DNA from 2 places in the Lysinibacillus sp. ACHW1.5 genome. Region 2 is predicted to be linked to the other one. Evidence: a T-box and tRNA genes for the amino acid it is inferred to sense, from the RefSeq annotation. Region 2 holds a T-box; the other holds one or more tRNA genes.

Region 1 (6,306 bases), 480 kb from region 2:
TGGTTCTCTCCGAAATAGCTTTAGGGCTAGCCTCGTGATGAGAATACTGGAGGTAGAGCACTGTTTGGACTAGGGGGCCATCCCGGTTTACCGAATTCAGACAAACTCCGAATGCCAGATATTTATACACGGGAGTCAGACTGCGAGTGATAAGATCCGTAGTCAAAAGGGAAACAGCCCAGACCACCAGCTAAGGTCCCAAAGTAATCGTTAAGTGGAAAAGGATGTGGCGTTGCACAGACAACCAGGATGTTGGCTTAGAAGCAGCCATCATTTAAAGAGTGCGTAATAGCTCACTGGTCGAGTGACGCTGCGCCGAAAATGTATCGGGGCTAAACGATTCACCGAAGCTGTGGATTGACATCTACGATGTCAGTGGTAGGAGAGCGTTCTAAGTGCGTTGAAGTCAGATCGGAAGGACTGGTGGAGCGCTTAGAAGTGAGAATGCCGGTATGAGTAGCGAAAGACGGGTGAGAATCCCGTCCACCGTATGACTAAGGTTTCCTGAGGAAGGCTCGTCCGCTCAGGGTTAGTCGGGACCTAAGCCGAGGCCGATAGGCGTAGGCGATGGACAACAGGTTGATATTCCTGTACCACCTCCTCACCGTTTGAGAAATGGGGGGACGCAGTAGGATAGGGTAAGCGCGCCGTTGGTTGTGCGCGTCCAAGCAGTAAGGCGTGTGTGTAGGCAAATCCGCACACTGTAACGTTGAGCTGTGATGGCGAGTCCGTATGGACGAAGTTCCTGATTTCACACTGCCAAGAAAAGCCTCTATCGAGGTGAGAGGTGCCCGTACCGCAAACCGACACAGGTAGTCGAGGAGAGAATCCTAAGGTGTGCGAGAGAACTCTCGTTAAGGAACTCGGCAAAATGACCCCGTAACTTCGGGAGAAGGGGTGCTCTTGAGCGTGCAAGCGCATGAGAGCCGCAGTGAATAGGCCCAGGCGACTGTTTAGCAAAAACACAGGTCTCTGCAAAACCGTAAGGTGACGTATAGGGGCTGACGCCTGCCCGGTGCTGGAAGGTTAAGAGGAGTGGTTAGCGCAAGCGAAGCTGCGAATTGAAGCCCCAGTAAACGGCGGCCGTAACTATAACGGTCCTAAGGTAGCGAAATTCCTTGTCGGGTAAGTTCCGACCCGCACGAAAGGCGTAACGATCTGGGCACTGTCTCAACGAGAGACTCGGTGAAATTATAGTACCTGTGAAGATGCAGGTTACCCGCGACAGGACGGAAAGACCCCGTGGAGCTTTACTGTAGCCTGATATTGAATTTTGGTACAACTTGTACAGGATAGGTAGGAGCCAGAGATCTCGGAGCGCCAGCTTCGAAGGAGGCGTCGGTGGGATACTACCCTGGTTGTATTGAAATTCTAACCCATGCCCCTTAGCGGGGCAGGAGACAGTGTCAGGCGGACAGTTTGACTGGGGCGGTCGCCTCCTAAAAGGTAACGGAGGCGCCCAAAGGTTCCCTCAGAATGGTTGGAAATCATTCGTAGAGTGTAAAGGCACAAGGGAGCTTGACTGCGAGACCTACAAGTCGAGCAGGGTCGAAAGACGGGCTTAGTGATCCGGTGGTTCCGCATGGAAGGGCCATCGCTCAACGGATAAAAGCTACCCCGGGGATAACAGGCTTATCTCCCCCAAGAGTCCACATCGACGGGGAGGTTTGGCACCTCGATGTCGGCTCATCGCATCCTGGGGCTGTAGTCGGTCCCAAGGGTTGGGCTGTTCGCCCATTAAAGCGGTACGCGAGCTGGGTTCAGAACGTCGTGAGACAGTTCGGTCCCTATCCGTCGTGGGCGTAGGAAATTTGAGAGGAGCTGTCCTTAGTACGAGAGGACCGGGATGGACACACCGCTGGTGTACCAGTTGTCTTGCCAAAGGCATCGCTGGGTAGCTATGTGTGGACGGGATAAGTGCTGAAAGCATCTAAGCATGAAGCCCCCCTCAAGATGAGATTTCCCATTACGCAAGTAAGTAAGATCCCTCAAAGACGATGAGGTAGATAGGTTCGAGGTGGAAGTATGGTGACACATGGAGCTGACGAATACTAATCGATCGAGGACTTAACCAAAAACGTTTGAAGCATTCAATGTATCGTTTATCTAGTTTTGAAAGAACAAGTCTTTCAGCTGAATAAGTGAAGTGATGATGGCAAAGAGGTCACACCCGTTCCCATACCGAACACGGAAGTTAAGCTCTTTAGCGCCGATGGTAGTTGGGGGCTTCCCCCTGTGAGAGTAGGACGTCGCTTCGCTTATTTTTTGTGGAGGATTAGCTCAGCTGGGAGAGCACCTGCCTTACAAGCAGGGGGTCGGCGGTTCGAGCCCGTCATCCTCCACCATTTTGGTCCCGTGGTGTAGCGGTTAACATGCCTGCCTGTCACGCAGGAGATCGCCGGTTCGATCCCGGTCGGGACCGCCATTATTATTGCCGGTGTAGCTCAGTTGGTAGAGCAACTGACTTGTAATCAGTAGGTCGTGGGTTCGACTCCTATCGCCGGCACCATTCCCTTGGAGGGGTAGCGAAGTGGCTAAACGCGGCGGACTGTAAATCCGCTCCTTAGGGTTCGGCGGTTCGAATCCGTCCCCCTCCACCATTTTAGGGGCATAGTTCAACGGTAGAATAGAGGTCTCCAAAACCTTTGGTGTGGGTTCGATTCCTACTGCCCCTGCCAGGTATTGAGGTACTCGTTCATAATACAGCTAATATAATCTATATAGTGGCGATTGTGGCGAAGTGGTTAACGCATCGGATTGTGGTTCCGACATTCGTGGGTTCGATTCCCATCAGTCGCCCCATTTTAAAATTGGGGTATAGCCAAGCGGTAAGGCAACGGATTTTGATTCCGTCATGCCTAGGTTCGAATCCTAGTACCCCAGCCATTTTTAATTTCACGAGCCATTAGCTCAGTTGGTAGAGCATCTGACTTTTAATCAGAGGGTCGAAGGTTCGAGTCCTTCATGGCTCATCATTTTTTAATTAACATGCGCCCGTAGCTCAATTGGATAGAGCGTCTGACTACGGATCAGAAGGTTATGGGTTCGACTCCTGTCGGGCGCGCCAATAAAATCATGTTTACGGAATGTAGCTCAGCTTGGTAGAGCACTTGGTTTGGGACCAAGGGGTCGTAGGTTCGAATCCTGTCATTCCGACCATCTTTCATGTTAAATGGGGCCTTAGCTCAGCTGGGAGAGCGCCTGCCTTGCACGCAGGAGGTCAGCGGTTCGATCCCGCTAGGCTCCACCATTGTAATATTTTTGGAGGTATACCCAAGTCTGGCTGAAGGGATCGGTCTTGAAAACCGACAGGCGGGTAACACCGCGCGGGGGTTCGAATCCCTCTACCTCCTCCATTTTTCGGGTCAGTAGCTCAGTTGGTAGAGCATTAGATTGAAGCTCTAAGTGTCGGCGGTTCGATTCCGTCCTGACCCACCATTATTGCGGGTGTAGTTTAATGGTAAAACCTCAGCCTTCCAAGCTGATGTCGTGAGTTCGATTCTCATCACCCGCTCCAAAATGGGCCTATAGCTCAGCTGGTTAGAGCGCACGCCTGATAAGCGTGAGGTCGATGGTTCGAGTCCATTTAGGCCCATCATTATTCCGAAGTAGCTCAGTTGGTAGTAGCACCTGACTGTTAATCAGGTTGTCGCAGGTTCGAGTCCTGCCTTCGGAGCCACGGCCCGTTGGTCAAGTGGTTAAGACACCGCCCTTTCACGGCGGTAACACGGGTTCGAATCCCGTACGGGTCATCAAGCATGTAGCACAGATGTGTGTTACATGCTTTTTTCTATTCTCCTTTTTGTTAATCGATAAAAGATAATGCAATAGCAGAAAAAGACCTATTGGCAAGGTGAAGGACTAAATTTCATTCCCCTAGCATCTTTCTATGGGCTTCCAATAAACCGCTTTACTTACCACGTACACTTCATGGTCAACATTTTTGTGAAGGCGCTTGACTTCTCTAGTATAGCGATACAGGCGCAATCCTGCCCAGAGAATTAGTGAAACTGGTTCTGCTCTATGCGAAAGCGAAGTACTAGCAGCAAGTAAGTAGCTCAGAGCGATTAGTCTTTCCATCATTTATAAAAATTCTATTGATTTCTTTGTTCTGCAATCCCCTGAAAAAGGCTACATGACTACTGTAGCCTTTTTATAATAATTAAAATCTTTCTCCCTTACATTCTCTTACGAAAAAGAGTCTATAGAGTAAATTTGAACAAACTATTTCATATATAAAATATGTATGTTTTTTCGATTACTATTTTCATGGTGCTTGTTGTTTTGTTCCTCTAATATGAGGATAAGTGGAGGAATCGATATGAATATACAGGAGATACAGCAATTTTTAAATCTATATCAGACAGAACAAAATGAATCAGAACTTTGGTTAAAGAATAGATTACAGGCAGTTAAGGATGCAGGTGAATATCATCCAACAACAGAGGAGCTAGTTTTTGGTGCACGGGTGGCATGGCGAAATAGCAATAAGTGTATTGGACGTCTGTTTTGGCAGTCACTGCATGTGGTAGATGCACGTGATGTTTTAGATGAAAAGGCTATTTTTCAAAAATTACTAGAACATATTGATTATGCGACAAATCATGGGAAAATTCGTCCAACTATAACAGTGTTTGCTTCAGATAGAGTACGGATTTGGAATCATCAACTAATTCGTTATGCAGGCTATGAAACAGATGCAGGCATTATTGGAGATTCACAGTCCATTAAATTTACAAAAGTGTGTGAGTCGTTAGGATGGAGAGGTAAAGGAACTGATTTTGATGTACTACCACTCGTTATACAGGTGGATAATCGTGCTCCTCAAATGTTTGTAATTCCTGAAGAAAATATAGTAGAGGTCTCAATCCGCCATCCAGAGTCAATCGATGTGGAGAAATTAGGAATGAAGTGGTATGCTGTACCCATTATTTCGAGTATGCGTTTTCAAATGGCTGGAATTGATTTTCAAGCAGCTCCATTTAACGGCTGGTATATGGGAACAGAGATTGGTGCACGAAATTTAGCAGATCATGATCGTTATAATATGTTACCTGCCATTGCAGACATTTTTAATCTTGATACAACCAAACATGCGTCTCTTTGGCGTGATCGTGCTTTAGTAGAACTTAATATTGCTGTTCTTCACTCATTTAAAGAAGATGGTGTGAGCATTGTTGATCATCATACAGCAGCTCAGCAGTTTAAATTGTTTGAGGAGGCAGAAAAATCAACAGGAAGAGAAGTGACAGGCAACTGGACATGGTTAATCCCACCACTTTCCCCTGCCACAACGCATATATTCCATAAACCCTATGTAAATATTTATCATACACCAAATTATTTTTATCAAAAACCATGCTATTAGTGTAAAGGAATTGTTTACTTTCAATACTTTTGATGAGAGAGGGCGCTTACTATGTTAAATCAGCAAATTCCCAATATCCCATGGAGACAATTGACGACACCTTATGGTAGAGGTACAGCCATTCCTAAGCTGATAGAACAGGAGCAATACACACAACTAGCTGAATTAATTGAACATCAAGGTACACTGTGGCAGGTGACACCATGGGTTTTGCTTGTCCTGCTAAAAAAGCTTACTAGTAAAAAATTAGAGGTTGTCTCATTACAAGAGGTACAGTTATATTTAGCTGTGGCACATGCTATTACCAAGGATTATCTCGAGCCAGTCAATACTGTTAAAAATATGCAGGAGCTATTAGACGTCAACTATTTGTGGATAGAAAATGAGGATAATGATGAACAGGAGTGGGAGAAAGAAACGCCAAAGGGCTATGAGGAGCAAGCTTTTGTAGGCTATTACTATTATAGTTATAGGCTTTTACAAGAGGCTGTTCCTATTTTTTCTACTATAACAGCTCGTAATAATGAAGCATCAGAATGCCTTGCTGAATTGCTAACATTACTCCAGCAACCCGACAATTAAGTAATGTGTAAACACTATATAGAAATAGAGCAGATGGAGGAATCTAATCCACCTGCTTTATTTAATTTTAATGCACATATTCATCCTTAGAGGCTCTCATTGAGCAAAAGAAGAGTAACATTGCTACAACGACAAAGAGCCATCCCGCAATATTCCAGCCGCCAAATAAATCATGCAAGTAGCCAAAAAGAATAGGACCAATTGCGGCAAATAAATAACCCAAAGATTGTGCAAAGCCTGATAAATCTGCTGCTTCAAATGCAGTACGAGTACGGAGAGTGAAGAACATCATTGCTAGGGCAAATGAAGAACCACCTGCTAACCCTAGAAGAACCATCCACAGTACCCCAAGACTT
Region 2 (6,306 bases):
TGAATTAATGATGGTCTGCAGCTTCTGGTGTAGGGTCGTTTGGAATGATTGCTCCAATAATAAAGATAAGGATGGAGAATACAACAGAAACGATTGCCCCAGTTTTGAAATCAAATGGTACACCAAGTACAGAGCTGACTACGTAGTTTAACATAGAAACTAGTAGGAATGACCATATGAACGTTACGATATATTGCATTAATTTCACCTCAACCGAACTTTTTTCATCATAAGGTTTTACTCATATTCATTATCATATCATAACATAAATCAAAAAAAAATGAACCATTTATGTGAAACATGGCGATTTTGTCACAACAAATATGAGATTTAGTATTTTATGTTTAGTAATGTAAAGTATTTAGGAACAGCTGAGAAATAGGGGAATGCGCTCCTACGCTGGTGAAAAGCGCTCCAAAAGGGAAGAACACCGCTCATATATGATGCAAGGTGCTTTGAAAAATAATGAACAAGCTCAACAAAGTACGATAGATAAAGCTCTAAACAGAATAACCTCATTCCATAAAATTCTTCACTTCTATATGCAAAGAACACTACCCTCAGCCGCATAAATTTTAAATCATCTTGCGTCATTCCTTTTATATGCGTTATAATTATGACCAGTTACTAATAATTGATAGTAAGAAAGCTGAGGGGTTGCTATATGAACGCTGGTATTATAGGAATAGGCAAATATGTTCCTGAGAAGGTCGTTACAAATTTTGATTTGGAAAAAATCATGGATACTTCTGATGAATGGATTCGTACTCGAACAGGCATTGAAGAACGTCATTTTGCGGCAGATGATCAGGAAACTTCAGATTTGGCAGTAGCTGCTGCAAAAGAAGCTATTGCAAATGCGGGGATTACGCCTGAGGAAATTGGTTTAATTCTTGTAGCAACTGTCACGCAGGATCAAACTTTTCCAAGTGTAGCTTGTATGATTCAGGAACAAATCGGAGCAGTTAATGCTGCAGCAATGGATCAAGCAGCAGCATGTGCAGGATTTATATATAGTTTAGTGACAGCAAAGCACTTTGTTGAGGCAAATGCTTATAAATATGTCTTAGTAGTAGGTGTTGAAAAGCTGTCGAAAGTCGTTGATTGGGAAGATCGCAATACAGCTGTATTATTTGGCGATGGTGCCAGTGCAGCTATCATTGGGCAAGTCTCTGAAGGTAGAGGTATTCTATCCTTCGAACTTGGTGCAGATGGTACAGGCGGAAAGAATCTTTATTTAACGAAGCAAGATACAATTGCGATGAATGGTCGTGAAGTGTTTAAATTTGCTGTTCGACAAATGGGTGAATCGGCTGTTAATGTATTAGAGAAAGCTGGTTTAACAAAAGAAGACGTTGATTTCCTAGTGCCACATCAGGCAAATATACGTATTATGGAATCTGCACGTGAGCGGTTAGAGCTACCACCAGAAAAAATGTCAAAAACGATTCATAAATATGGAAATACTTCAGCAGCATCTATTGGTATTTCCTTGGTAGATGAGCTCGAAGCAGGTAAGATTAAAGAGGATGATTTATTAGTCCTTGTAGGTTTTGGTGGCGGCTTAACATGGGGTGCCGTAGCCATGAGATGGGGAAAATAAGTAGGAAAAATGCTTGAGGGGAGTAAGACAATGAGTAAAAGACGAGTAGTAATTACAGGAATTGGCGCAGTTACACCACTAGGAAATAGCATCGAAGAAACATGGGCAAACATTAAAGCTGGTAAATCTGGCATTGGTGAGCTGACACGTTTAAATAAAGATCTTTTTGCCGCAAAAATCGCCGCAGAAGTAAAGGACTTTGATATTGAAAAATACATTGATCGTAAGGAAGCACGTAAAATGGATCGTTTCACACAATACGCATTAGCGGCTTCTATTATGGCAATGGAAGATGCACAGCTAACAATTGATGAAGAGCTAGCTCCACGTGCAGGTGTATGGATTGGTTCTGGTATCGGTGGAATGGAAACATATGAACAACAATTTTTAACATTCCAAGAGCGTGGCGCAAGACGTGTTAGTCCTTTCTTTATCCCAATGATGATTCCTGATATGGCATCAGGCCAAGTCTCTATTCACTTTGGTGCAAAGGGGATTAATTCTTGTTCTGTAACGGCATGTGCTTCAGGCACAAACTCTATTGGTGATGCCTTTAAAGTAATTGAGCGTGGAGATGCTGATGTTATGATTTCTGGTGGTGCTGAATCACCAATCGTAACAATGGCGGTTGCAGGTTTTTGTGCCAATACAGCATTATCATTAAATCAAGATCCACAAGCAGCATGTCGCCCATTCGATAAAAACCGAGATGGCTTTATTATCGGAGAAGGAGCGGGTATCGTCATTTTAGAAGAATATGAACATGCAAAAGCTCGTGGTGCCAAAATCTATGCGGAAGTTTTAGGTTATGGTGCAACTGGGGATGCGCATCACATTACGGCTCCAGCTCCAGAGGGTGAAGGTGCAGCACGTGCGATGACGCAAGCGTTAACAGATGGTGGCGTAGAGCCTTCACAAGTTGACTATATCAATGCCCATGGTACAAGTACGCCATATAACGATTTATTCGAAACACAAGCTGTGAAAACTGCTTTTGGTGATCATGCGTATAACCTTGCGATGAGCTCAACTAAATCTATGACGGGTCACTTATTAGGAGCAGCGGGTGGTGTGGAAGCTATTTTCACAGCATTAGCCCTTAAAGAAGGGATTTTACCACCTACAATCAATTTAAAAGATCCTGATCCTGAATGTGATTTAGACTATGTTCCAAACGAAGCAAGAGAAGCAAATATTCAATATGCAATGAGTAATTCTCTTGGTTTTGGTGGTCATAATGCAAGTCTTCTATTCAAAAAATATGAAGCATAATAGATAAACATAAAAAAACGTCAGCCAAATTTAAATGGCTGACGTCTTTTTTTATAGTTTTGTGAATAAATGATAAGTAAGAAGAAATAGAAAGGATGCCATTACTATGTTTCGTCTCTTTTTATTTTTAGTAAGTTATGGCTTAATGATCCTCTCTGTAGGGAATCTCATATTGTATTTAAATTACCGCACACTAGGTTATTCATGGAAGGTTGTTTTCAAATTTATTTTTCAAACAACAGAATTTTATATGGCGGTAGGAGCCTGTATCATCATCTGCGCAGTTGTGCTTGATTTGGGCTTTGATCGATCCTCAGACAAGCCGTAAGTTTAGCGACGTGCGCGACCAAGACCCATAGCATCTTCCATACGTTTTAATGTAGCACTAGCAATCGCATTCGCCTTTTCAGCACCTTCATCTAGAATGACATCTAATTCTGATGATTCTACTAGATGATAGAATTTCTCTTGAATAGGTGTTAGGTGTTCAATTACTGCTGTTGCTACACCCTGCTTGAATCCACCATAACCAATTCCCTCATATTTTTTGACTAAATCTTCAACGGCTACCCCTGAAATAGCTGATTCGATTGTCAATAAATTTGAAACACCTGGTTTATTTTCCACATCAAATGCAACGATGCCATCAGAGTCAGTTACAGCTGATTTAATTTTTTTCTCAATATCTTTCGCAGTATCTAATAAACGGATTGTCGCTTTCGTATTTGGATCTGATTTACTCATTTTCTTTGTTGGCTCTTGTAAGGATTTAATGCGTGCGCCTGCTTTAGGTAATTGAATTTCTGGAATTGTTAAAACATCGCCAAAGCGTTTGTTAAAGCGTTCTGCAAGGTCACGAGTTAGCTCAATATGCTGCTTTTGATCATCGCCGACAGGGACAATATTTGTGTTATAAAGTAGAATGTCTGCAGCCATTAGCGGTGGATATGTTAACAGAGCAGCAGATACGCTTTCCTTACCATGTGATTTATCTTTGAATTGTGTCATACGTTCTAGCTCACCGATAGACGCAACACATTGTAACATCCATCCTGCCTGAGCATGCGCTGGCACCTCTGATTGGATAAATAATGTCGATTTTTTAGGGTCAATGCCAGTAGCAATATAGGTAGCAGCAAGCTTACGAATACTTTCTCGTAATTCTTTCGGATCTTGTGCAACAGTGATGGCATGTTGATCAACGATACAATAAATAGCGTTTCCTTCATCTTGTAGTGCCGGGAACTGCTTGAATGCTCCTAAATAGTTCCCTAATGTTACGATACCTGTAGGCTGTACGCCAGAAAAAATAGTTGTCATTAAAAATTCCTCCTCGAATTCAATTGCTGTAACTTGTGTCACAGCGTTGTTTTCACCTTTCCACTTGGTGATGAAGACAAAAAAACATCATGCGTCCTCATTAGATTTTTTCTAATGAAGGGACGAATGATGTTTGAATCCGCGGTACCACCCAGCTTGCCTAAAAAGGCCACTCAGCTTCGTAACGTGAAGGGACGAGCTTTGCTAATAGCTTCAAGTAGCGTTCACAAAGCTAACTCGGAAGTCCATTCCACATGCATCCACGATCTGTTTACAGCAACCACAGACTCTCTATACGTGAATTAGCATATGTACTACTCTTCGTCAGCGTTTTTCTCAATTTAAATTGTTCAAATTGATTTGATTGCAAAGAATTATATTATAAAGATTCCTTTGTGTAAAGTCAGACTTTTGACGGTGTTTTTTTTCTAGAAAAAATTATATGCTTTTTTTGTTATGTAATTTTGTTATAAATTTATAATTTTTTATTAAAAAATTGTTTAGATGTACACGTGGGATTGACAATTTTCTCGATTATTTTTCTTAAATGAGAACAACTGAGCTATCTGTTTAGATGTTTAAAATGCTTTAAAAATGGGAATGGTAGTAGTAGCACATAAGTTTGAAGAAAATACACCATATTTGAAAGCTGTATAAATAGACAGAATTTTTATGGATAGTTTCAGATTTTTTTTATTGGAACTATATTCAAATACAGCGGAGTACTGTATAATGGTACTGTGTATTTTACATTACATTAATTCTAATTTAACACATTGGTTCTGGTTTATAGATAATAATTTTGAAATGAAAGGATGTGTCAGAATGATCGTAACCCTATTTACATCACCAAGTTGTACCTCTTGTCGTAAAGCGAAAGCTTGGTTAGAGGAGCACGAAATTCCATATACAGAACGTAATATATTTTCTGAACCGCTTAGCATAAGTGAAATAAAAAAAATTTTACGTATGACAGAAGACGGAACTGATGAAATTATTTCCACTCGTTCCAAAATATTCCAAAAATTAAATGTGGACGTTGAAAGCTTACCATTACAACGTTTATATGAGTTAATTCAGGAATATCCTGGCTTACTACGTAGACCAATCATTTTAGATGAAAAACGTCTGCAGGTTGGCTACAATGAAGATGAAATTCGTCGTTTCTTACCTCGAAAAGTTCGAGCATATCAATTACAAGAAGCGCAACGAATGGTGAATTAAACCTTTCTATTCTGAATAATATATGTAATAGATGTTACAGATGTGGAATACATGTTGTGACATCTTTTTTTTATGTTTTACTTCTGTAAAACCTTCTATATGAAGTATAATAATTAATAGGGAAAAGTCATATATTTCCGTAAAAGTATGTTAAACTTGATTTAAGTTAAATAGTTTACTACAATTTCAATAATTCAAATATCTTCTGTGAAACGGTGTATATCCTTTTCATTTTATGACAGAACAGCATACAATAGAGTTAGAGACAACTGTGAACACAAAAATTCATGTTGACAGTTACTCGATGGTTTTACTGTAGTGTGGTCAAAGGTTGAAAAACAAATGCAGTATGAAGGTTAAAAACAAAGAATAAAAGCATACTAATGAAACAAACTGTTTTTCGACATATGACAGTGAAGGGAGATGAGGTCTAGTGGACATCGAACGTGTAAATGAAAATACACTCAAGCTCTTTATTACGTACAATGATATAGAGGATCGCGGCTATAGTCGTGAAGAAATTTGGTACAATCGAGCAAAGGGTGAACAACTTTTTTGGGATATGATTGATGAAGTAAACACGGAGGATTATTTTGATGTAGAGGGTCCGATTTGGATTCATATCAATGCATCTGAAGTAGGCTTAGAAATCATTGTCACACGTGCACATATTTTAAAAGACGGTGAAACATTAGATGGTCATTCGAATTTTGATGAACACAAAGATATGTTTGCACCATTCGATGAAGTTGGAGAGGATCTTCTTAGCCAACTAACTCAATTTGGTGACATGGATGAGTCAGAATTATTTATGGATACAGACATTTATGTTTATAAATTTAAAGATATTGATGAGTTAATCCCTGTCGCAAAACGAATGACAGACG

What was found. The T-box of region 2 lies ahead of trpS (tryptophan--tRNA ligase). A T-box ahead of a tRNA ligase gene usually reads a tRNA of that ligase, here a tRNA-Trp.
Region 1: it encodes a tRNA-Trp, which carries the amino acid that the T-box ahead of trpS (tryptophan--tRNA ligase) is inferred to sense. The anticodon was not compared.

Annotation. Positions count from the first base shown of each region.
Region 1 covers NZ_CP091777.1:255,367-261,672, forward strand. The annotation lists rRNA gene L6W14_RS01185 (23S ribosomal RNA) at 1-2,075, shown strand, start outside; rRNA gene rrf (5S ribosomal RNA) at 2,143-2,258, shown strand; tRNA gene L6W14_RS01195 (tRNA-Val) at 2,270-2,345, shown strand; tRNA gene L6W14_RS01200 (tRNA-Asp) at 2,350-2,425, shown strand; tRNA gene L6W14_RS01205 (tRNA-Thr) at 2,434-2,509, shown strand; tRNA gene L6W14_RS01210 (tRNA-Tyr) at 2,517-2,600, shown strand; tRNA gene L6W14_RS01215 (tRNA-Trp) at 2,605-2,678, shown strand; tRNA gene L6W14_RS01220 (tRNA-His) at 2,727-2,802, shown strand; tRNA gene L6W14_RS01225 (tRNA-Gln) at 2,812-2,886, shown strand; tRNA gene L6W14_RS01230 (tRNA-Lys) at 2,900-2,972, shown strand; tRNA gene L6W14_RS01235 (tRNA-Arg) at 2,991-3,067, shown strand; tRNA gene L6W14_RS01240 (tRNA-Pro) at 3,083-3,159, shown strand; tRNA gene L6W14_RS01245 (tRNA-Ala) at 3,175-3,250, shown strand; tRNA gene L6W14_RS01250 (tRNA-Ser) at 3,264-3,356, shown strand; tRNA gene L6W14_RS01255 (tRNA-Phe) at 3,363-3,438, shown strand; tRNA gene L6W14_RS01260 (tRNA-Gly) at 3,444-3,517, shown strand; tRNA gene L6W14_RS01265 (tRNA-Ile) at 3,522-3,595, shown strand; tRNA gene L6W14_RS01270 (tRNA-Asn) at 3,603-3,679, shown strand; tRNA gene L6W14_RS01275 (tRNA-Glu) at 3,681-3,752, shown strand; gene L6W14_RS01280 (nitric oxide synthase oxygenase) at 4,322-5,368, shown strand; gene L6W14_RS01285 (hypothetical protein) at 5,420-5,950, shown strand; gene L6W14_RS01290 (CynX/NimT family MFS transporter) at 6,018-6,306, opposite strand, start outside.
Region 2 covers NZ_CP091777.1:736,625-742,930, forward strand. The annotation lists gene L6W14_RS03365 (YjzD family protein) at 5-199, opposite strand; gene L6W14_RS03370 (beta-ketoacyl-ACP synthase III) at 665-1,603, shown strand; gene fabF (beta-ketoacyl-ACP synthase II) at 1,634-2,875, shown strand; gene L6W14_RS03380 (YuzI family membrane protein) at 2,982-3,203, shown strand; gene trpS (tryptophan--tRNA ligase) at 3,206-4,195, opposite strand; T-box leader at 4,311-4,532, opposite strand; gene spxA (transcriptional regulator SpxA) at 5,024-5,419, shown strand; gene mecA (adaptor protein MecA) at 5,853-6,306, shown strand, end outside.